3 regions of the Gordonia sp. QH-12 genome follow, and region 2 is predicted to be linked to each of the others. Evidence: riboswitches for the same ligand, from Rfam matches in the RefSeq annotation. Region 2 holds a riboswitch; each other region holds the start of a gene.
The links. Region 2 has a riboswitch for cobalamin ahead of Y710_RS07740 (CbtB domain-containing protein). Riboswitches for the same ligand answer to the same signal wherever they lie in the genome.
Positions count from the first base shown of each region.

Region 1: another riboswitch for cobalamin. It lies ahead of metE (5-methyltetrahydropteroyltriglutamate--homocysteine S-methyltransferase); the one in region 2 lies ahead of Y710_RS07740 (CbtB domain-containing protein).
Region 3: another riboswitch for cobalamin. It lies ahead of Y710_RS16925 (ABC transporter substrate-binding protein); the one in region 2 lies ahead of Y710_RS07740 (CbtB domain-containing protein).

Region 1 covers NZ_KQ969293.1:23,999-31,640, forward strand. The annotation lists gene Y710_RS11775 (FMN-binding glutamate synthase family protein) at 1-488, opposite strand, end outside; gene metE (5-methyltetrahydropteroyltriglutamate--homocysteine S-methyltransferase) at 633-2,984, opposite strand; cobalamin riboswitch at 3,093-3,327, opposite strand; gene Y710_RS11785 (hypothetical protein) at 3,424-4,008, shown strand; gene Y710_RS11790 (hypothetical protein) at 4,053-4,409, opposite strand; gene Y710_RS11795 (acetyl/propionyl/methylcrotonyl-CoA carboxylase subunit alpha) at 4,540-6,351, opposite strand; gene Y710_RS11800 (condensation domain-containing protein) at 6,566-7,642, opposite strand, start outside.
Region 2 covers NZ_KQ969288.1:322-7,963, forward strand. The annotation lists gene Y710_RS07715 (hypothetical protein) at 13-939, opposite strand; gene Y710_RS07720 (acyl-CoA dehydrogenase family protein) at 1,206-2,432, opposite strand; gene Y710_RS07725 (8-oxoguanine DNA glycosylase OGG fold protein) at 2,527-3,333, opposite strand; gene Y710_RS07730 (histidine phosphatase family protein) at 3,358-3,849, opposite strand; gene Y710_RS07735 (CbtA family protein) at 3,855-4,661, opposite strand; gene Y710_RS07740 (CbtB domain-containing protein) at 4,682-4,903, opposite strand; cobalamin riboswitch at 4,945-5,092, opposite strand; gene Y710_RS07745 (ATP-dependent helicase) at 5,146-7,642, shown strand, end outside.
Region 3 covers NZ_KQ969305.1:25,641-33,282, forward strand. The annotation lists gene gdhA (NADP-specific glutamate dehydrogenase) at 1-873, shown strand, start outside; gene Y710_RS16900 (hypothetical protein) at 935-1,660, opposite strand; gene Y710_RS16905 (hypothetical protein) at 1,767-2,468, opposite strand; gene Y710_RS16910 ((2Fe-2S) ferredoxin domain-containing protein) at 2,555-3,289, opposite strand; gene Y710_RS16915 (ABC transporter ATP-binding protein) at 3,289-4,101, opposite strand; gene Y710_RS16920 (FecCD family ABC transporter permease) at 4,098-5,138, opposite strand; gene Y710_RS16925 (ABC transporter substrate-binding protein) at 5,146-6,111, opposite strand; cobalamin riboswitch at 6,139-6,325, opposite strand; gene Y710_RS16930 (acyl-CoA thioesterase) at 6,364-7,164, opposite strand; gene Y710_RS16935 (TetR/AcrR family transcriptional regulator) at 7,214-7,642, shown strand, end outside.

The sequences.
Region 1 (7,642 bases), on a different contig from region 2:
GCGCCGAAGCTCATCGCGGACACGTTGTACATCGCCATGTCGTACGGCTGAGTGCACGCCGGCCCGCCGATCCGCACGGTGGGGGTCTCGTCGGTGGCGGAGTGCGCGACGATCGAGTGCCGCACGTACTCGTATCCGATCACCGTCGGATCGCGCTGGGTGCCGAACGGGTCGACGTCCTTGACGTCCTTGGCGCGTTCGTAGATCGTGGTGCGCGTCTCCCGGTCGAACGGGGTCCCGTCGGTGTCGCGTTCGATGAAGTACTGCTGGATCTCCGGCCGGATGCTCTCCATGAGGAAGCGGAAATGCCCGAGCACCGGATAGTTCCGCAGAATGCTGTGGCGGGCCTGCACCAGGTCGTACGTGCCGACCAGGGCGATGAAGGCGAGGACGCCGGTGACGAATAGCCACCACGGGGAGACCAGGACGAGCGTCGAGGACACCGCGGCGAGAACCCACGTCGCGGCAACAGCCAACCATCTGAGCATCGTCTCCACCTCTTGTCGCGGGCACCGCCGGTCGGGGAATCGGGCGGCTTCCACTGTAGTTCGGACGCGGCGGTACCGGAGGCAGGACGGGCCCACCGGACCCATCGGCCACCGGTGAGCGGTGTCCGATGGATCCGGTCGCGATCAGGTGGCGGGCACCGTGGCCCGATCGGCGGCGATCTCCTCGCGGACCCGGCGGGCGGCGTCGACCATGTTCCGCAGCGCGGCGGTGACCTCGTCGGTGCGGCGGGTCTTGAGCCCGCAGTCGGGATTGACCCACAGCCGGTCGGCGCGCACCGCGTCGAGCGCTTCACGCAGCGACGCGGCCATCTCATCGGCGGCCGGCACGCGCGGCGAATGGATGTCGTAGACGCCCGGACCCACCTGGGCGGCGAAGCCGGCCGCGTCGAGGTCGTCGAGGACCTCCATATGGGAGCGCGCCGCCTCGATGGAGGTGACGTCCGCGTCGAGCGCGGCGATCGCACCGATCACCTCGCCGAACTCCGAGTAGCACAGATGCGTGTGGATCGCGGTGGCGTCGCCGACCCCGCCGGTGGCGATACGGAAGGCGGTCACCGCCCAGTCGAGGTACGCCGCGCGGTCGGCGGTCCGCAGCGGCAGCAGTTCGCGCAGTGCCGGTTCGTCGACCTGGATGATCGGTACCCCCGCGCGCTCGAGATCGGTGGTCTCGTCCCGGATCGCGAGAGCCACCTGACGCGCGGTCTCGGCGAGCGGCTGGTCGTCGCGGACGAACGACCACGCGAGGATCGTCACCGGGCCGGTGAGCATGCCCTTGACCGGCTTCTCGGTCAGGGACTGCGCGTAGGTGATCCAGCCGACCGTCATCGGCGACGACCGCCGGACGTCGCCGAAGAGGATCGGCGGCCGGACGCAGCGTGACCCGTACGATTGGACCCAGCCGGCGGCCGTCGCGAAGAAGCCGTCGAGTTGTTCGGCGAAGTACTGGACCATGTCGTTACGCTCGGGTTCCCCGTGGACGAGGACGTCCAGACCCACCTGCTCCTGCAGGGCGATCACCGCGGCGATCTCCTGCTCCATCCGGGACCGGTAGGCCGCCGAGTCGATGGTTCCGTTCCGCAGCGCGAGGCGCGCCTTGCGGATCTCGACCGTCTGCGGGTACGAGCCGATGGTCGTGGTCGGCAGGACGGGCAGGCCGAGCGCGGCGTCCTGCGCCTCACGGCGGTCGGGCGCGGGCGAGCGGGTCCAGTCGGCCGGAGTGAGCCCGGCGAGGCGTTCGCGGACCGCGGCGACGTGTACGCGCGGGTCCGCTGCCCGGGACGCCAGTGCCGCGCGCGCCGCCTCGAACCGGCACGCCTGGTCGTCCCGGCCGTGCGCCAGGGCCCGAGCGAGCGCGGCCACCTCGCCGAACTTCTCTTCGGCGAAGGCCAGCCATCCGTGCAGCACCGGGTCGAGTTCGAACTCGCCGCGCACGGTGTACGGGACGTGCAGTGTGGAACACGAGGTCGAGACCGCGAGGGCACCGGCGTGCGCGCGCAGCGACTCGAGTGCGGCCAGCGCCGCGTCGAGGTCGGTGCGCCAGACGTTGCGGCCGTCCACCACGCCGGCGACTACCAGTTTTCCGGTCAGATCGGCCGTGCGGACGGTGTCCGGAGAGCCGGTCACCAGGTCCACTCCGACGCCCTCCACCGCGGTCCGCGCCAGCGCCGCGAGACGGTCGCCCGCATCGCCGAAGTACGTCTGCACCAGGATCCGCGGGCGCGTCCGGACAGCCGACAGCACACCGTAGACGCGTTCGGCGAGGTCGGTGAGACCGTCGGCCTGATCGGTCACCAGCGTGGGTTCGTCGATCTGGACCCAGTCGACACCGGTCTGGGCCAGGCGGCCGAGGAGCTCGGTGTAGAGCGGCAGGAGATCGTCGATGCGGGTCAGCGGTGCCGGGCCGCCGTCGACCGCCTTGGCGAGCGCGAGGAAGGTGATCGGTCCGATCACCACGGGACGGGCGGGCACGCCCTGAGCCTGCGCCTGAGCGATCTCATCGAGGACTGCGCCCGGGTCGAGGATGAACTCGGTGTCCGGACCGATCTCCGGAACCAGGTAGTGGTAGTTGGTGTCGAACCACTTGGTCATCTCCAGCGGTGCGATGTCGGGGCCCGGGCCGCCGGCGGTGCCGCGGGCGGCGGCGAAGTAGCGGTCCAGCGGATCGTCGATCGCCGCCACTCGCGGTGGCAGCGCGCCGAGCATCACAGCGGTGTCGAGCACCTGGTCGTAGTACGAGAACGTGTTGACGGGCACCGAGTCGAAACCGGCGTCGATCAGTCTGCTCCAGCTGTCGCGGCGGATGCCCGTTGCGACCCGGGTGAGCGCGGCGGCGTCGATCCGGCCCGCCCAATAGGCTTCGACCGCGCGCTTGAGCTCCCGGTTGGCGCCGATCCGGGCGACGCCGGGGACGGTGGCCGTGAAGCCCGCCGAGTCGGTGGTTCTGGTGTCGGTGGTGATAGTCGTGTCATCGGACATGACGTGTTCTTCTCCTGCATGAGTAGTTCGAGCCGTCGCCATACCGGGCGCTGCGAACCGCAGTTCGTCAGTCGCCCGTTTCCTCGAGGCGGACAGCCATCGGGCGCGGATGCGCTCGATACATCCGGCAGGTCTTCGGGCTCGTCGGCGCGCGGGCCAGGAATGGAGCCCGCTTCTACTGGCCGTCGCTTCCCAGGCGCCGCCGCCGGTGAGCCGTGGCTCGGGCGGGGCGGTCCCAGTGCGTGTGACGGCGGTCGTTCCGACATACCGCTGCGGGTCAGCTCCGGAGTCTCACCGGATTCCCTCTTCGCGGGCGGTCGCTGCCGTCGGCAGCGAACTCGCGTCGACGCCCGGCGGGAAGCAGGGGCTCCATAGTGATCCCGGCCGGGCGAACCAGTTGCAGTTATCGATGGTAAAGGACCGGGTACCATTGGGCAGCATGGGATCCGGCGGTGATTTTAACTCCGGCGGACCGGCTCATCCGGTCGCTGGGATCATCCTCGTAGCCCGTGGAGACGAGCGGAATCCCGCAGGTGACGGCGATGTTCCGACAGAACAGCGACTGATGGCCTGCGTGTCAAGTCTGGGCGCCGGCGGCTGCAAGGACATCTATGTGGCGCTCGGCGCCCGCGTGGTTCCGGCGCCCGACACCTCGTCGACGACGCTCTATCTCCCCGAGTGGTACGACAGTCTCGACGCCTGCTCGAGTGCGGCGCTGAAGTTCGTCGATCAGCATCCGAGTCTGGCGGGGGCGGTGATCCAGACCCTCGACAGCCCGGATGCCGGTTCGATCGCAGTCGCACGCGTCATCGAGGCCGCCGCCGACTGCCCGACGAGTCTGTGCCGCGCGGCGTTCGGCGGCCGTCCCGCCCAACCCTTCTACCTGGGAGCCGAACGCGTTCGCGAGGCCATCGCGGAGCTGGGGGCGGGACTGCCTGCCGTGCGGTATCTCGTCGCGCACCGCGACGACATGGTGCTGGTCGACTGCACCGATCTCGGGAACCCCGCCGACTCGCCCCTCTGAGCGCCTGCCTGAATGCGCGGCGACCTGGATGCGCGGCGTCCGGGTCAGCGGCCCGGCAGTCCGGAGCGCAGAGCCGCCGCTTCGACGTCGAGCAGTGCGCTCGCGCAACGGGTGGCGGGATCGACCGCGGCCGCGAGCGCGGCGTCGTAGCCGTCGCGGGCGAGGCCGGCCACCGACCCCGCGGCGTCGACGCCGATCAGCGCCGCGAGTTCTCCGGTGGTGGGAACGCACACCGCCCACGTGAGACGCGACTCGTCGGCCCACGCGGCGTCGGCGGCTCGGATGTACTCGACTGGATCGCCGACGCCGAGGAGCTCGAGCGCGGGCACATCGGACAACCGCTCGTCGTGCCGCAGGGCGCGCAGATACCACGCACCGGCGTTGATCTCGACAGCTTCCATGACGGGTCCTTCTCGTTCGCTCACGAATCGGCCGGATCCGGGCGCGTGCACGGCTCCGAAACGGGCTGTGCCGTTCCTCCTGACTCCACATCGGTCAGGCGGAACGGCACAGCCGGAGGTGTATCCGGTTCTACTTGATCTCGAGCAGCACCGTGCCCTGGGTGACCGCGGCACCGGCCTCGGCGGACAGGCTGGTGATGGTGCCGGCCTTGTGCGCAGTGACCGGGTTCTCCATCTTCATGGCCTCCAGGACCACGACCAGGTCGCCCTCGGCGACCTCGTCGCCCTCACCGACGGCCACCTTGACGACGGTGCCCTGCATCGGCGCGGTCACGGCGTCGCCGGAGGCAGCGGCGCCGCCGCCCTTCTTGCGCGTGCGCGACTTCGGCTTGCGGCGGATGGCGCCGTTGGTGCCGCCACCGCCGCCCAGGTTGAGATCGCCGGGCAGCGAGACCTCGACGCGGCGGCCGTCGACCTCGACGATGACCTTCTGGCGCTGGGTGTCGTCCTCGTCGTCGAGCGGCTCACCGCCGGTGAAGGGCTTGATCGGGTTGTCCCAATCGGTCTCGATCCACTTGGTGTAGACCTCGAAGCCCTCGACGCCGTTCTCGTCGGTGCTGCCGATGAAGGCGGGGTTCGACACGATGTGGCGGTGGAACGGGATCACGGTGGCGAGGCCGTCGACCTCGAACTCGGCCAGTGCGCGGCGGGCGCGCTCGAGTGCCTGGGTCCGGTTCTCGCCGGTGACGATCAGCTTGGCCAGCATCGAGTCGAACTGACCGCCGATGACGTCGCCCTGGCGGACGCCCGAGTCGACGCGGACGCCGGGGCCGGAGGGCTCGCGGTAGACGGTGATCGGGCCGGGCGCGGGCAGGAAGCCTCGCCCGGCGTCCTCACCGTTGATCCGGAACTCGAAGGAGTGACCACGCGGGGTCGGGTCCTCGGTGATCTCCAGGGCCTTGCCCTCGGCGATGCGGAACTGCTGGCGCACCAGATCGATGCCCGAGGTCTCCTCGGTGACCGGGTGCTCCACCTGGAGTCGGGTGTTGACCTCGAGGAACGAGACGGTGTCACCCTGGACCAGGTACTCCACGGTGCCCGCGCCGTAGTAGCCGGCCTCGCGGCAGATGGCCTTCGCGGAGGAGTGGATGCGCGCCCGCTGCTCGTCGGTCAGGAAGGGAGCGGGGGCCTCCTCCACCAGCTTCTGGAACCGGCGCTGCAGCGAGCAGTCGCGGGTTCCGGCGACGACGACGTTGCCGTGCTGGTCGGCGATGACCTGGGCCTCGACGTGTCGCGCCTTGTCGAGGTACTGCTCCACGAAGCACTCGCCGCGACCGAATGCCGCGACGGCCTCGCGGGTGGCCGACTCGAACAGCTCGGGGATCTCCTCGACGGTGTGCGCGACCTTCATGCCGCGGCCGCCGCCGCCGAAGGCGGCCTTGATCGCGACCGGGACGCCGTACTGCTTGGCGAACTCGACCACCTCGTCGGCGTCGGCGACGGGATCCTTGGTGCCGGCGGCCATCGGCGCCTTCGCGCGCTCGGCGATGTGGCGTGCGGTCACCTTGTCGCCGAGGTCACGGATGGCCGACGGGGGCGGGCCGATCCAGGTGAGACCGGCGTCGATCACGGCCTGTGCGAAGTCCGCGTTCTCCGAGAGGAAGCCGTATCCGGGGTGGACTGCGTCAGCGCCGGACTTGGCGGCGGCGTCGAGGACCTTGTCGAACACCAGGTACGACTCGGCCGACGTCTGGCCGCCGAGTGCGAACGCCTCGTCCGCCAGCTGCACGAACAGTGCGTCGGCGTCCGGTTCGGCGTACACGGCGACACTGGCGATGCCTGCGTCCTTCGCGGCGCGAATCACGCGAACGGCGATCTCACCGCGGTTGGCGATGAGGACCTTCTTGATGGTCGTCTGACTGATCTCAGCGGAACTGGTCACTGGCACTCCTGTGGCACCACCGGTCAGGCGGTGCCGTTGTCGGGGACGGCTCTCACCATCCGGGGTCGACGGGCTGCGTCTCGCGCGGGATTCTCCCGCTCGTGGCGTCCTACACGTGGCTCGCATCAGACGGGCAACGTGATTTCCGCGACTCAGATTAACGCACCGATCAATTGCTCGGTACGACGCATCTCACGCAGGTCAAGAAAATTGTCTACCCGGCTTCGGCTGTACGCGCGAGTAGGTCCGCGAAACGGTCGAGGAAGACGGGAACATCACCTGCGGTTTCGGCGGGATAGCGAGCGTGCATCCGCAGGCCGCCGGGCGTCCGGTTGACCCACACGTAAACCTCGTCGTCGGCATAAGAATGGCTGCGCAGGACCCGTGCGGCACCGTCGTCGGCGGCCTGGGCACGCGGTGCCCCGCGCGTGTCCATGTACGAGACCACCGTATGCGGCGAGCCGGTGACGCCGATGAGATCCGCCACACGAAGGAACGGAAGCTCGCTTCCGTGCCGCGAAGCGCTCAGTTCCGCGGTGCTCCGCCGCGACGCCTCGGCGGGCGTGGGATCGTCGGAGACGTCGATCACCAGGGGCGCCAGACCGACGAACCAGCCCAGCGAGTGCAGCCACGAGCGGTCGGTCCGCGTATGCCGGGGCATGATCACGGCGAAGTCGTCGGCGCCGCTGGTCTCGCGGAAGGCCACCGCCATCGCTCCCAGGATCCCGCCCACCGGGGACGCGCCCGAGGCGGCGCAGAAGGCCTCGAAGCGCGTCGCGCCGGCGTCGTCGAGGAGCAACCGGGTGCGCGCGAGCTGGACCGGCCCGGTGCCCTCCTCGGCGGGCCCCGCCCGACCGGGCGTCAGCAGGGGGTTCGGTGGCAGTCGGCCGCCGAACCGGGCGACGAACTCGGCCCATGTGCGCACCGCGCGGTGTTCGGGGTCGGCGACGTCGGCGGCGCGGCGCTGGGCGTCGCTGAAGTCGAGGTAGCTGCCCGTGGGCTCGAGAGCCGGTGGACGACCCTCGCGGGCCGCCCTGTACAGCTCCGACAACTCGTGATGCGCATTGACCAGGGAGTAGCCGTCCACCAGCGAGTGGTCGGCGGCGAAGAACAGGGTGAAGCTGTCCGGTCGCGCCACGGTCGCGAACCGGTACGCCGGCCAGTGCAGAGGGGCGGTCGCGCGGTCGAACGATCCCGCGATCTGCTCGAGGAGCAACGGCGTCTCGGTGTACCAGCCGATGCGTGCCATCTTGACCCGGACGGTGTCGGGCTCGGTGGTGTAGCGCTCCGT
Region 2 (7,642 bases):
TGGTATGCGCGCTCATCCGAGGCTGCCCGTGTAGATGCTTCCGGTGTCCATGCCGGCGCTTCCGCTGCCGAGGCTTCCACCGAGACTGCCGCTCGCCGGGCTGGCCGAGACGTAGACGCTCTCGGTCACGGTGACCGGCTCTGCGCTGGAGATGACGGCGCGCAGCGGGTAGGTCCCGGCCTTCTTCGGCACCCAGGTGCAGCTGACGCGGCGGTCACCGTCGAGCTCGAGGTTGCCGCAACCGTCGAGCGACTTGCCGTCGGCGGTGAGGACCACCTTGTCGCCGGGGCGGCCGTCGGGGTTCTTGACGGTGATCTCGACGTCGTTGTCGGCCATCGCATCCTTCGGGTTCACCGAGATCCCGGGAACGCCGCGCGTCACCTCGATGTTCGGGCCGACGTTCGGATGGTCGCCGTTGTCGCCCACCCAGGTGGTCGAGTACTGCAGTCCGCCGGTGTTCAGCACCCCGACGTCGCACTTGAGCAGGTAGTCCTGCGACCAGGCGATGCTCTCCCAGGAGTTGGCCGCGGGCGCGTCGATCTTCGCCCATCCCGGACCGGAGGAGAACTCGTCGGGCTTCATGGCGCCGGAGACGTTCGGATTGTTCGTGTAGGTCTTGCCGCTCACCTTCCACACCGAGGTGTTGGGCACGGCCTCCATGCACGTCGGGTGCGTGTCCTTGACCCAGTAGATGAGCCATGCGAGTTTGCGGTCGAGCCGGTTGGTGACGGTGATGACCTCTCCGTTGGGCACCTTGCCGTCGACCAGTTTGAGTCCGCTGATCTCGCGGGAGAAGTTCACGGCACTGCTGCTGCCCTTCGCCGGACCGACGGTGTCGGCGTCCGCCGCACCCGATCCGGACATCACGCCGACCGCGCCCAGCGCAGCGATCGCCCCTGCCGCTGCGAGTCGTCGCAGCACGATCTTGGTTTTCAACACAGCCTCCTCGATTCGCGGCGCGGGATCAGGTGGGAGGGCGCCGCGACAGCGTCCGATAAATGTATGGATCCGACGAGGGCGAACGCTTCATCGAGCTGTCGATACGTCCCGAATTGCGTGCTGCCAGCACAAAAACTGCGACATATCGGCCGTTCGTAGGACGGCCGGCACGAAGTGGAGGGCGGCGCACCGCCCGCCGGACACGACGATGCCCGCAGGTTCCCCTGCGGGCATCGGTCGGAGTCGATGTGGTTCGGTCGCGCGCCCTACTGCGCCAGCAGTCCCTTCGCCACGTGGGTCACCTGGATCTCGTTCGACCCGGCGTAGATCATCAGCGACTTCGCATCGCGCGCCAGCTGCTCCACGCGGTACTCGGCCATGTAGCCGTTGCCGCCGAAGAGCTGCACCGCCTCCATCGCGACCTCGGTCGCCGCCCGGGAGGAGTACAGCTTCATCGCGGACGCCTGGGCCAGTGTCGGCGGCTTGCCGGCCTTGGCCGCCTCCATCGCGACGAAGAGCATGTTCTGCACGTTGAGCCGCGCGATCTCCATCTCCGCGAGCTTGAGCTGAATTAGCTGGAACTTTCCGATCTCCTGTCCCCACAGGGTGCGCGTCTTGGCGTAGTCGATGGAGAGCCGCTGGCATTCGTTGATGATGCCCAGGGACAGCGCGGCGATGCCGATCCGCTCGGCGGTGAATCCGGCCTTCGCGCTGTCGCCGCCCCGCTTGTCCGATCCGGTCTCCTCGGTCTCTCCGAGCAAACGATCCCGGCCCACCCGGACGTTGTCGAAGAACAGCTCACCGGTCGGCGAACTCATCATGCCCATCTTCTTGAACGGCTTGCCCTGGGTGAGTCCCTCCATGCCCTTGTCGAGGACGAAGGTGAGCACCTTGCGATCGCGCATCGGCGTGCCGTCGCCCTCGTCGAGCTTGGCGAAGACCACCATGGTGTCGGCGTACGGGCCGTTGGTGATGAAGGTCTTGTTGCCGTTGAGGATGTAGTCGTCGCCGTCGCGGCGCACCGTCGTCTTCATCCCGCCGAGCGCGTCCGAGCCGCTGTCGGGCTCGGTGATGGCCCACGCCCCCACCTTCTCCATCGTCACCAGCTCCGGAAGCCAGCGACGCTTCTGCGCCAGGGTGCCGCGGCTGCGGATCGTCGAGACCGTCAGGCCCAGTGAGACGCCCATCGACGCGATGAGGCCCAGGCTGACCCCCGCCATCTCCATGTTGAGGATCAGGAACATCGAGTTGGCGAGACTGTTCGATCCGCCGCCCGAGGATCGCGGCTCGCCCGCCTCCTCGGCTGCGAGCTCCTTCTCCAGGCTCTCGGCGTTCATCGAGTCCATCCCGAAGGTCGCCAGCATCTTGCGGAGGATGTCGTACGGCGGGAGCGACCCCGACTCCAGACCCTCCAGATTGGGCCGGACCTCCTTGTCGATGAAGCCGCGCACAGCGTCGCGGACCATCACATCTTCCTCAGACCACTCGAACATCAAGCCTCCAAACTGGAACACGTTTCACTTAGGTCTGACGGTAGCGCATCGTGTCACCGACCCGGTAGGTCGACGCCCTCAGTCGACCGGCTCGTCACAGCGCCGATCCGTCCCGTACGGCGGCCTCGGCCAGGCGACTGTGCCACTGCCGATTGAGCCACATCTCGACCAGTTCCGGCGCCACGCCCGCCTGCGCGGCCCAGCGGTGAAGCAGGGAGTTGTACCGCACGTATCTGCGGACGGAGTAGTGCGACACCGACGACGCGACAAGCCAGCCGTTCCACGTGAGACTGCCGGCGCTGGCAGCATCCAGCAGTTGCGGACGGTCGGGTGCCCCGGAGTGGATCGCCCAGCAGTACAGGGACATCAGGACGTGGCCCACACCAGGAGCGACCGGCCATCCCGACCAGTCCCGATACGCCGCGGCGTCGATCAGTGCCGGAGCGCGCCGGCAGGCGACGAGCGCACGCTCGACCGCGGCGAACGGCGTGCCCGCATCCCGCCCGGACCGGACGTCGACGAATCGGCGGACACCGCCGCGCAGCGGGTGCTCGGCCAGCCAGGCGGCACACATGTACAGGCGATCGAGTTCCGGTTCGTCACCGAGGCCCATTCCGTGCACACCCGGCTCGAGATCGCCCCGACGCAGGTACGCGGTGCCCTTCCACACCTGCGTTCCGTCCGCATCGCGCCCGCTGACCTGCGCCGGGATCTCGCACTGAGCCAGGCGCTCGTTCCACCAGTCGAGATCCACTTCGACGACATCCTCGAGAACCGTCTCGGCGTAGGGCTGGTTCCGGCACCAGGCGATGCAGTCCGCCGGAATCACCAGGTGCGCGTCCGCGCCGTCGCCGCTCCAACTCTCGTCCATGCGGCCGATGGTCGCACGGCCCTCTGACATCGACGTCGCACCTGCTCCGCGACGTCAGAGCGTGACCGTGTACAGCCCGCCCGGGCACACGTCGGCCGCAAAGAAGCTCGCGGCGTCCTCGCAGAGCACGGCCTGTGCGACCGGGCCCGCGACCACGAGCGTCGCCGGCCCACCCGCGGCGAGCGCGGCGAGAACGCCGCGAATCCGACCCACGAACGCGCCGACCGACTCACCGCCGTGGCCCGACCACAGGGGATCGCCGAACCAGGCGCCCAACTGCGCCGGGTCGACCGACTCCGGCGCGGTCGACCGCCAGCGGCCGACGTCGAGCGACGCCAGTCGCGGGTCGACGCCGAACAGACCGCACGCCAGGCGTGCGGTCTGCGTCACCGATCTCTCGGGTCCGGCGATCACCCGTCCGGCCCGGGGCAGCCGCGATGCGAGCGCCGCCGCATCCCGGCGGCCACGCGAGTCGAGATCGTCGTGCTCGCCGCCGAACCGGACCGCTCTGTTGGGTGCGGTCCGCGCGGCGACCACCAGATGCACCGACGTCAGGCGCCGACCTCCGCGAGCGTGCGGTCGGAAGTCTTGGACCGGCGCATCATCACGCCGAGCAGCGCGACGAACGCCACGGTCAGGACCGTCCACAGAAGTACCTGGTTCGCGATCGCGTACACCCGGAAGTCGGCCACCACCTGTCCGGGGAATCCGGCGCCGACGATCCGGTCGCCGTCCATCACCGGACCGGGGATCTCCTTGAACTCGGGAAGAAGCGCGGCCGTGATGGTCACACCGACCAGGTACACCACCGCGGAGGTGACACCCGACCACAGTCCGCCGATCCGGTCCGCGAGCCGGCAGCCGAGGATCACCGCGACGACCATCAGCGCCACCGACACCAGCGTCAGCGTCAGGTAGGCGCCCGACCGCGCTCCGATGGTGTCCTCCTCGCCGACCGCGGGCGGGTTGGGCGGGTAGACGAAGTAGGGGACGCCGATCACGGCCACGAAGGCCACGGCACCCAGCCCCGCTGCGACCGCCCGAGGGTCCGCGGCCGGCCACCGACGTCCCACGTAGGCCCACAGAACTGTGAACGCGACGGCGAACAGGGCGCCCATCGCGACGGCGAAGACGACCGTGCCGACTCCCGCACCGATGTTCTCCTGGACGGTTCGGCTGTAGATCTCGTGCTCGTGTGCATGCTCGCCGGACAGCATCGACTCGGCGTGCGACCGCTCCTCCTCGTAGTCGATGGCCAGCCGCACCTGCGGTTCGATGAAGATCCGCGCATAGACGAACGACACCAGTCCGGCGATCAGGCCTGCGAGCACGCCTGCGCCGGTGAATCTGCGCTCCATTGTTCTGTTGTCTCCCCGGCTCAGTGGCAGGGGAAGCCGAGGAAGTGCCGTGCGTCGTGCACGAACTCGTGGACATGGGTGTCGCTGCCGAACACCGACACCGCGCCCTGGTCGTATCCCAGGAAGTAGTAGGCGAGCGCCGCGAGTGCCACGGTGGCGGTGAGCCAGAGGGCCGCGCTCGCGGCGGAGAGGTTCGGCACGGCGAGGGAACGTACGCCCTGCGTTGCGGTGGATGCGGTCATCGTCGACGTCCTGTTCTCCCGGATCACGCGCCCGGGGTCGGCATTGTTCACACCGATGCGACTGTCTGGCTCGCAGTCCGACGGCGTCGTCGGCGGACCGCTCACAGTGGCGCGACCGCCCCGGATTCGCACCGGGTTAACCGCATCGGCCCGCTGAGTGTACCGCCGGCCGCAATCCGCTGAGTGTCACAGGTGTGCGCTTGAATGGGAGTGTGGCATCGGGCAGTCAGATCCTTCGGAGCATGCATCCGGCCACGCAGCGGTGGTTCAGCGACGCGTTCGGCGCGCCGACCCGAGCCCAATCCGGTGCGTGGACGGCGATCGCCCGCGGCGAGAACACCCTCGTCGTGGCTCCGACCGGGTCGGGCAAGACCCTCGCAGCCTTCCTGTGGGCCATCGACTCGCTGTACCGCGAGCGGATCGACGCCGCGACCGGCGGCAGTGCGGGCACCGCTCCGGGTGTCCGGATCCTCTACATCTCACCGCTCAAGGCACTCGCCGTCGACGTGGAGCGGAACCTGTCGGCACCACTGGTGGGCATCGCGCACGCGGCGCAGATCATGGGACTCGACGCACCGTCGATCACGGTCGGAGTCCGGTCCGGGGACACCTCGGCGGCCGACCGCCGACGGCTGCAGACCCATCCGCCCGACATCCTGATCACCACGCCCGAATCGCTCTACCTGATGCTGACCTCCTCGGTGCGCGAGACCCTCGCCACGGTGACGACGGTGATCGTCGACGAGGTGCACGCCGTCGCAGCGACCAAGCGGGGCACGCACCTGGCGCTCTCGCTCGAACGGCTCGATGCGCTGCTCGAGCGGCCCGCGCAGCGCATCGGGCTGTCAGCGACCGTGCGGCCCGAGGAACTCGTCGGCGAGTTCCTGGCGGGCGAGGGCGACTGCACCGTCGTGAAGCCGCCTGCGGCGAAGACCTTCGACCTCTCCGTGGACGTGCCGGTGGAGGACATGACCGCCATCCCGCCGCCGGACACCGGGACGGACGATCTCGACGACGCCTTCTCCCCGACCGCCGGTTCCCTCTGGCCCCACGTGGAGTCGGCGATCGTCGACCGCATCGAGGAGAATCGCTCGACGATCGTCTTCGCGAACTCTCGTCGTCTCGCCGAACGTCTGACCGCCCGGCTGAACGAGATCGCCGCCGAACGCGCGGGCATCGAGTTCGACCCGGACCGACCGAACCCGACAGTGCCCGGCGGGATGCCCGCCTACGTCTCGGCCAGTGGAGACACGGCGGGCGCGCCCGCCGTCCTCGCCCGCGCCCACCACGGCTCGGTGAGCAAAGAGCAGCGTGCACAGATCGAGGACGATCTGAAATCCGGCAGGCTCCGGTGCGTGGTCGCAACGAGCTCACTGGAACTCGGCATCGACATGGGTGCCGTCGACCTCGTGATCCAGGTGGAGGCCCCGCCGTCCGTCGCGGCCGGGCTGCAGCGCATCGGCCGCGCCGGACACCGGGTCGGCGAGGTGAGTCGCGGCGTGCTGTTTCCGAAGCACCGCACCGACCTGATCCACTGCACGGTGGTGGCGCAGCGAATGCTCGCCGGCCGCATCGAGGCGCTCTCGGTACCGGCCAACCCGCTCGACATCCTCGCCCAGCAGACCATCGCGGCGACCGCCGTCGACGATCTCGACGTCGACGACTGGTACGCGACCGTCCGGCGCGCGATGCCGTATCGGACCCTCACCCGCGACGTGTACGACGCCGTCCTCGATCTGATATCCGGCCGGTATCCGTCCGACGAATTCGCCGAACTGCGCCCGAGGGTGGACTACGACCGCGCAGCCGGGCGGCTCACCGCCCGGCGCGGCACCCTGCGTCTGGCGGTCACCTCCGGCGGGACCATCCCCGACCGCGGGCTGTTCGGCGTCTTCCTCGTGGGCGGGACCGACCGCGCAGAAAGCGGCCAGCCCCGCCGGGTCGGAGAGCTCGACGAGGAGATGGTCTACGAGTCACGGGTCGGCGACGTGTTCGCCCTCGGCGCGTCGAGCTGGCGAATCGAGGAGATCACACACGATCGGGTGCTGGTCTCGCCCGCGTTCGGCATGCCGGGGAGGCTGCCGTTCTGGATCGGCGACGCCGTCGGTCGTCCGGCCGAGCTCGGTGCGGCGATCGGTGAGTTCATCGGGATCGCGGGCCATGAGGAGAAGCTCGCCGCACTCGCCGCCGAACTCGGGCTCAGTGCCAATGCAGAGCGCAACCTGTCCGCGCTGATCGCCCAGCAGCGCGATGCCACCGGCGTGCTCCCGACCGACCGCACCCTCGTACTGGAACGCTTCCGCGACGAGCTCGGCGACTGGCGGCTGGTGCTGCACTCCCCCTACGGCCTGCGGGTCCACGCACCGTGGGCCGGTGCCGTGGCCGCGCAGCTCTCGGCACGTCTCGGCATCGACGGGGCCACCACTGCCACCGACGACGGCATCATCGTGCGCCTCCCCGACACCGATGACGATCCGCCGGGGGCCGACGTCTTCCTCCTCGACCCCGAGCACATCGAAGCGGACGTCACACGCGCGCTGGCCGATTCGTCACTGTTCGCGTCGCGGTTCCGCGAGTGCGCCGGGCGGGCGCTGCTGCTTCCGCGCCGTGATCCCGGAAAGCGTGCCCCGCTGTGGCAGCAGCGGCAGCGCAGCGCCCAGCTGCTGGCGGTGGCGTCGCGCTTCAGCGATTTCCCGATCATTCTCGAGACGGTCCGCGAATGCCTCTCCGACGTCTACG
Region 3 (7,642 bases), on a different contig from region 2:
GGCGAGTACACCGACGTTCCCGCCGGCGACATCGGCGTCGGCGGCCGCGAGATCGGCTTCCTGTTCGGCCAGTACAAGCGCATCACCAACCGCTACGAGTCCGGCGTCCTGACGGGCAAGGGACTGTCGTGGGGCGGTTCGCAGGTCCGCCCGGAGGCCACCGGTTACGGCGCTGTCTTCTTCGTCGACGAGATGCTGAAGGCCAAGGGCGACAGCTTCGAGGGCAAGAAGGTCCTCGTCTCCGGTTCCGGAAACGTCGCCACTTACGCGATCGAGAAGATCCACCAGCTCGGCGGCACGGTCATCGCCTGCTCGGACTCCTCCGGCTACGTCGTCGATGAGAACGGCATCGACCTGGAGATCCTCAAGGAGGTCAAGCAGGTCCGCCGGGCCCGCCTGAGCGAGTACGTCGAACTGCGCGGCGGCGGTGCCCGCCTGGTCACCGAGGGCAACCTCTGGCAGGTGCCCGCCGACATCGCGCTGCCGTGTGCGACGCAGAACGAGCTGGATGAGAAGGACGCCGAGGCACTGGTCCGCAACGGATGCAAGGTGGTCGCCGAGGGCGCCAACATGCCCACCACACCGGAGGCCACCAAGGTCCTGCTCGCTGCGGGCGTCGGCTTCGCGCCGGGCAAGGCCGCCAACGCCGGCGGTGTGGCGACCTCCGCGCTGGAGATGCAGCAGAACGCCTCGCGCGACTCCTGGACGTTCGAGTACGCCGAGGAGCGTCTGAGCTCCATCATGCGCACCCTGCACCACACCTGCCTGCAGACCGCCGACGAGTACAACGACCCGGGCAATTACATCCTGGGCGCCAACGTCGCCGGTTTCGTTCAGGTCGCCGACGCGATGAACGCGCTCGGCGTCATCTGACCGACGCAGTCATATGAGAAAGGCCCGCCGTCGGCGGGCCTTTCTCATTGTCCGGGAGTGGTCAGGCGGTCTCGGTGGCCACCCGATCGACGGCCTTGGTGAAGACCTTGTTGAACGCTGCCAGGTCGGGAGTCGACTGCGGGGAGGCGTCGCTGGCCTGCACGCTGACCAGGTAGCCGTTGACCATCGCGTAACCGACGATCATCGACGTCTTGGTGGTGGTTCCCTTGAAGTCGATCGTGGAACTCTGCTGCACGACGATCGCGTCGTCCGCCTTCGTCTTCGGCGCCGGAATCACCTTCGAGACGGCCGTGCCCTTCGCGCCCGCGGCCTGGCCCTCGGTGATCTCGACCTTGATCTTGCCGCAGTCGCCGGTCACGGCCTTGCGGAAGTCCTCCACGGAGTGGTCGACCACGGAGACGGTCTCAGCGAGCACGGAGGTGCCCTTCATCGCGATGACGAAGCCGGTCTTGGCGAGGTCGATCTTGTCTGGAAACGCACTCAGCTGCATGCAGTTCGCCGGCGTCACCTTGGCACTCTTCGTCGAGCTGAGGACGGAATCGGCGACCTTCTGGATCTGGTCTCGCGGAACCGGGGTCACCTGGTACCCGGCCGGAAACTCGGCCTTGCCGATCACCAGCGTCGGCGCCTTGCCCGCATCGGCGGACGGTGCGGCGGCCGACGATGCGGCACCCGGCACCGGTGCGCCGTCCTCGGTCGAGCTGCAGCCGGTCACGAGCAGCAATGCCGCGCTCGCGGCAGCGGCGGCGCCGGCAATCCTCTTCATTGTCATCACGTCGGTCTTCATCCCTATCTGGTGATACTGAGTAGACGGGACAATCCTGACCGATGCGGAATCCGGGCGCGGCACCGGCATCCCGTCGAGGCGGCGGTCAGCGCGCGGCCTTGGCGATCGCCCTGGCGAAGACGTCCTCGAAAACTGCACGATTCAGATCGGCGGTCTGGTCGACGGCGCTCATCTGTACGGTGACCGCGTAACCGTTGACGAGGGCGTTTCCTACCAGCAGACTCGTCTCACCGGATTTGGAACCGTTCACCGTCCTACTCCGGCTCTCCACCGCCAGGACCTGGTCGGCGGCCCCGCGCGGTACGTCGATCACGGTGTGCGTGACGGTGATCTCCGAACCTTTGACCGGGCCGGCCTTCACGTGCACCCGGACGACGCCGCAGTCGCCGGTGACCTGCTTGCGCGCAGCCTCGAGGTCGACGCCGCCGTCGATCTCGGCGACGGGCTGCACCGACTCGCTGATCGCATCGTCGCCATCGGTCGCCGCCATCACGCCGACCCTCTTCGGGTCGATCGTGGTGACCATCGCTCCGGATGCCGCGCACTGCGCGGGTGCGATGTCGACGTGTGCGGTGGAATCGGAGAGTTGCTCCGTCATCTGCGCGAGGGCGTCCTTGCTGAGCCGGGCGGTGTGGAAACCGGCGGGCAGTTCGGCCTGTGTCAGCGGCAGCTCGGCGGCCTCGCGCTCGGCAGCGGTGGACGAGCCGTCGGTGCTGCATCCCACCGAGGCGAGCACTGCGCCACCCGCCAGCATCGCCACCGACATCCGGATCGCCCTGCCCGCCATGTGTCCCCTTCGACTGTGGTTTCAGTACTGAATGTACTTGCCGGACATCCGGGCCGTCCCCGGCCGTCTCCGCTCGGGCGTCCGGTTCACCGGCTCGCCGATCGGTCTCCGAACCACTCCCGGATCGGTTCACCTCCCACCAGGTGCCGCTCCACCACATCGGCGACTCGCGCCGCTGTGAGTCCGGCGTACCAGACGTCGTCCGGGTAGACCGCGACCACCGGCGCCTGCGAGCAGGGGAACAGGCACCCGGTGAGCGTGATGAGGACGTCGTCGTCGCCGAGCCGCCGGGCGTCGAGTTCGGCGGAGAGTTCCGACTGCGTCTCGGCGCCCCCTCGCGCCGAGCATCGGGGACCGCGGCAGACCAGCACGTGTCGCGCGAACCCGGGAACCGCGTCCCAGGCCTTCGTCGCGAGCGGGGCGGTGGTATCGCGGGCCGGGGCCCCGCCGTCGGCGGCAGCCCGCTCGATCAGATTCGCGTAATCCGTTGTCTGGCAAAGCGATCCGCCGATTCTGATATCCGGCGCGGAGCCCGCCGGGCGGTTCCGCAGCCAGTGCCCGATCACGCGGCGGAACCAAGCGTCCATCTTTCGGTCGGCGAGCGTCTGACCGCTCAGCACCACCACCGAGTCGGCGCCCTCGCGGGCCGCCTCGTCGAGCACCTCGGTGACGGTGTCGGACTCACCGCCCAGGACGGCGGAGCGGAAGACCGTGCCCGGATGGCGTTCGGCGAGCTCTCCCAGCGCACGGGCGAGTTCGCCGTGCACATCCGCGCCGCGATCCGTCGGCGCCGTCACGATCACCCAGTCGGCGTCGATCATCACTTCTCCCCTCCTGTGGCCGAAACCACGCCGCACATGACGATCAGTGGCCCGCCGGTGACCGGATGGCGAAGCACCTGCGCGTCGAGGCCGTAGACGTCCGCCAGCAACTCGGGCGTCAGCACCTCGGAGGCGCTGCCCTGCGCACGGACGCGGCCCTCGTCGAGCACGACGAGGTGGTCGCAGTACATCGCGGCGAGTTGCAGATCGTGCAGGGCAGCGAGGACGGTGAGGCCGAGATCCCGGGCCAGCTGCAGCAGGTGAAGCCCGGCCGCCACATCGAGATGGTTGGTCGGCTCGTCGAGGACGAGGACCTTCGGGCGCTGCGCCAGCGCCCGCGCCATCTGGACCTTCTGCCGTTCGCCGCCGGACAGGGTCTGCCAGGTGCGGTGCCGCAGATGCTCGATGCCGAGCGTTCCGATGGCCTGATGCGCCTCGTGCGCGGCGTCTCCGAGCGGCCTGGCCCATCCGCCGGCGTGCGGGATGGTGCCGAGCTCCACAATCTGTTCCACCGACAGTTCCAGGACGGTCGCCGAGTGCTGTTCCAGCTCGGCGACGGTGCGCGCGAACTCGCGGCGGCCCAACTCCCGGACGTCGGTGCCGCCCAGCAGCACCTGTCCGGCGTCGGGCCGCTGCCAACGCATCACCATCGACAGCAGGGTCGACTTTCCGGACCCGTTCGGGCCGATCACGCCGGTGAATCGGCCGGCGGGCGCCCGGGCCGTGACGTCGTCGAGGATTCTCCGCTCGCCGCGGGCGAAGCTCACCGCCCGCATCTCGATGCCGGGCATCCCGGTCTCGGTACCGGTCATTCGGTGCCTCGCTGTCGCCGGAGCAGGTAGATGAAGGCGGGCACGCCGATCACCGAGGTGACGAGCCCGAGCGGCAGTTCCCGCGACGGCATCACGCCGCGGGCGATGATGTCGGCCCAGACCACCACCAATGCCCCGAGCACCACCGCCACCGGCAGGACCCGATAGTGCAGCGGGCCCACGAGAAAGCGAACCATGTGCGGCACCACGAGCCCCACGAACCCGATGATCCCCGACAGCGCCACCAGGACGGCGGTGCACAGCGACACCAGCGCGTAGAGCACCCAGCGAGTGCGGGCCACGTGAGTGCCCAGGCTCGCGGCGGCGCGTTCACCGAAGGCGAAGGCGTCCAGCGTTCGGGCGTGGGCCAGCACGGCGACGATCGTGCACACGGTGACGATCGCGGTCAGCGCGAGGGTGTTCCAGCGGATGCCGGCCACCGACCCCATCGACCAGAACATGACGCGGTCGGCGGTGCCGTGCGGGCCGAAGTAGATCAACGCCGAACTCAGCGCCGCGGCGAGTTGCCCGACGGCGACGCCGGCCAGGATCAGTCTGCCCGGAAGCAGCGCGCCCCCGCGCGTGACCGCGATCGCGAACACCAGCAGCAGCGCACCCATCGCCCCCAGAAACGCTGCGACGGAGACCACTGAGCCACCGGCCATGCTGCCCATGCCGACTCCCGTGCTCAACACCACCACGGCGCCGAGAGACGCACCGCCAGACATCCCGAGGATGTACGGGTCGGCCAGCTGGTTGCCCGTCAACGACTGCAGGACGGTGCCGCAGACCGCCAGGCCCGCACCGATGAGTGCCGCTCCGACCACCCGCGGCAGCCGCAGCTGAACGACGATGTTCTCGTCGAGCACATCGGACGTGCCGATGCCCACGCTGCTGCCGAGCGCTCGCACCACTGTGCCCAGCGGCAGATCGGCCGATCCGACCACGATTCCGAGCGCCATGCTGATCAGCAGCAGGATCGTCAGTCCGGCCAGCCAACCCGCCAGGGCCGGTGTACCGCGGAGCCGTTCGCGCACGCGCCGACTACTTCGCGAGCGCGTCCGACAGCTTGGCGGCGCCGTCGATCAGCCGCGGACCGGGGGTGCTCTCAGCGAACGGGATCACCACGAACGATCCCTTCGCGACGGCCTTCAGGTCCTTGAGCGCCGGGTCGGACTCCAGATACTTCCGCTTGGCGGCGGCCGGATCCCAGTCGGCGTCCACCAGGACGATCACGTCCGGATCGGCTTTGAGCACCGCCTCCCAGCCGGTCTCGGCCCAGTTGCCGGAGAGATCTCCGAAGACGTTCTTCGCGCCGACGGCGTCGATGACCAATTGCGGCCCGCCGTCGCCGGCACCGACGAAGGGCTTGTCAGTCGAGGAATCCCACCACAGAACCGTCTTGCCCCGTCCGGCCGACTTCGCGGTGAGGTCGGCGAGCTTCGCGCGCATGTCGGCGTTCACCCGGTCGGCATCGGCCGTCCGTCCGAAGAGCACGCCGTAGTCGCTGGTCTCACCGGCCACCGCGTCCCAGGACGAGGCCGGACGCTTCAACTTGTCCTCGCAGCCGAAGGGCGACACGTAGGTCGCCACACCGAGGTCGTCGAACGACTGCCGGCTTCCCAGCGCCTTGTCGTCGAAGGCGCTGCTGTACGACGCGGCGATCAGGTCGGGGTGCTTCTCGAGGACCGCTTCGCGGGTGGGGTACTTCTCCGACAGCACCGGGATCTCGCCGTAGGCTGCGGCCCATTGCGGGGCGATGGCGCTGTCGAGGTAGGCGGTGCCGACCAGCTGCCCGCCGGCGCCGACGGCCAGGGCCGACTCGGTGGCCCCCTGGTTGACGGTGATGGCCGCGTCGGCCGGCTTCTTCAGGGTGACGGTGCGGCCGCAGTTCTGCAGGCTGATCGCCGAGCCGTCGGCGCCGGATGCGGGATCGTCGCCGGAACAGGCAGAGACGGTGAGGACGGTGCCGGCGACGGCCAGGATCACCGCGTTCTTCAGGGTGCGCAATGCGACCCCCTTTCCAGATACTCGTGGAACTTCGGGGTACGCCGCGGCCGGTCTCCTGGCTACACAGGACTGCCGGCGGTCACACCTTCCCAGATGACGAGCACCCAGTGGCTGGAGTCCTGCACTCCCGGCGACTTCCGGACCTGTTCACAGTGGCGAGTACCGCGCCGGCTTCTCACCGGACTTCCCGAGCACCGTGACGTATCGCCCGAGTGTATCCGGGCACGGCCGGGACACTCGGGCGACCTCGAATCAGGCGGGGTCTTTGAAGTACACGAGCTGGTGCGTGGTCGCGAGGAGCACCTCGCCCGACCAGAGCTGTCCGTACTGGTCGAAATGACCGTGCCCGAACCGGGCGGCGCGCGCCGTCGCGAGGACGTGTCCGGTTCCATGCGCCTCGAGTTCCTGCGCGGTGGCGTGGAAATACGTGGTCAGGGTGATGGTGCCCGCCGGCATGTAGGTTCCGTGCCGGAGAAAGACACGAGGGTAGAACACGTCGGTCATCGCGGTGAGCGCCGGGAAGTCGAGCGGCCGCTCGGGCCGGTCGCGCAGCCACAGCGTCGACGTCGAGTCGGCGTCGTTCCTCCCGTCCATGCCGCCCGCGACGAACCGCTTGTCGTAGTTCTTGGCCCAGGCGATGAAGTCCACGTACTCGCTGACCTCGACCTCCTCGGCGGGCGGTGCGGCCGGAGGCGTCGGCTCGGTGTCGGACCAGGTGTCACGGGCGACGCCGAAGACCGCGGTGCCGGTGGCCGCCACCTGTCCGGATTGGCTGATCGTCACCACCCAGTGCTGATTGGTGCGGTTGGTCCGGACGGGCCGCAGGTCGAGATCCCACTGTCCTTCGGCGATCGGTGCCGCGTAATTGATGGTCAGCGCGAGCGGATCGCCGAGGACGTCGGGCCGCTGCTGGATGCCGTTGACGACGGTCGCGGCCGTGATGCCGCCGAACGGGCCGACCATGTTGTTGTACGCGGGATGCGTCTGCGCGCGGACCACATGGTCCGACGCCGTGGGCGTGAGGGCGATGGCCTCATCGAAAACGTGAGTCATGCGTCGACGGTAACAGAACGATCGTTCTACTCACGCGTACCCTGAGTGCATGGCAACACTCCCCGTCCGCGACCGACTGCTCCTGTCGGCGACTCAGCTGCTCCGGAGCAAGGGAGCCGACGGATTCGGAATGTCGGAGCTCATGGAGCACAGCGGCGTGGCGCGGCGCTCGATGTACCAGCACTTCCCCCGCGGCAAGGCGCAACTGCTGGAGCAGGCCACCGACGAGGCGGGCAGGCACGCCTCGTCGCGCCTCGCGGCCGCACTGTACGGCCGGACCGCTGTGGAGGGTCTGATCGTCATCGTGGACGAGTGGAAGCAGACCCTGGTGCGCCACGACTACCGCCTCGGCTGCCCCCTGGTTGCCGCCTCCACCTCCGCCGCGGAGTACCCGGGTGCGGCCGAGCGCGCCGCCACGGCTTTCCAAACGCTGGCGGGCCAGATCGCCGCATCCTTCGAGGCCGACGGACTGGCCGCG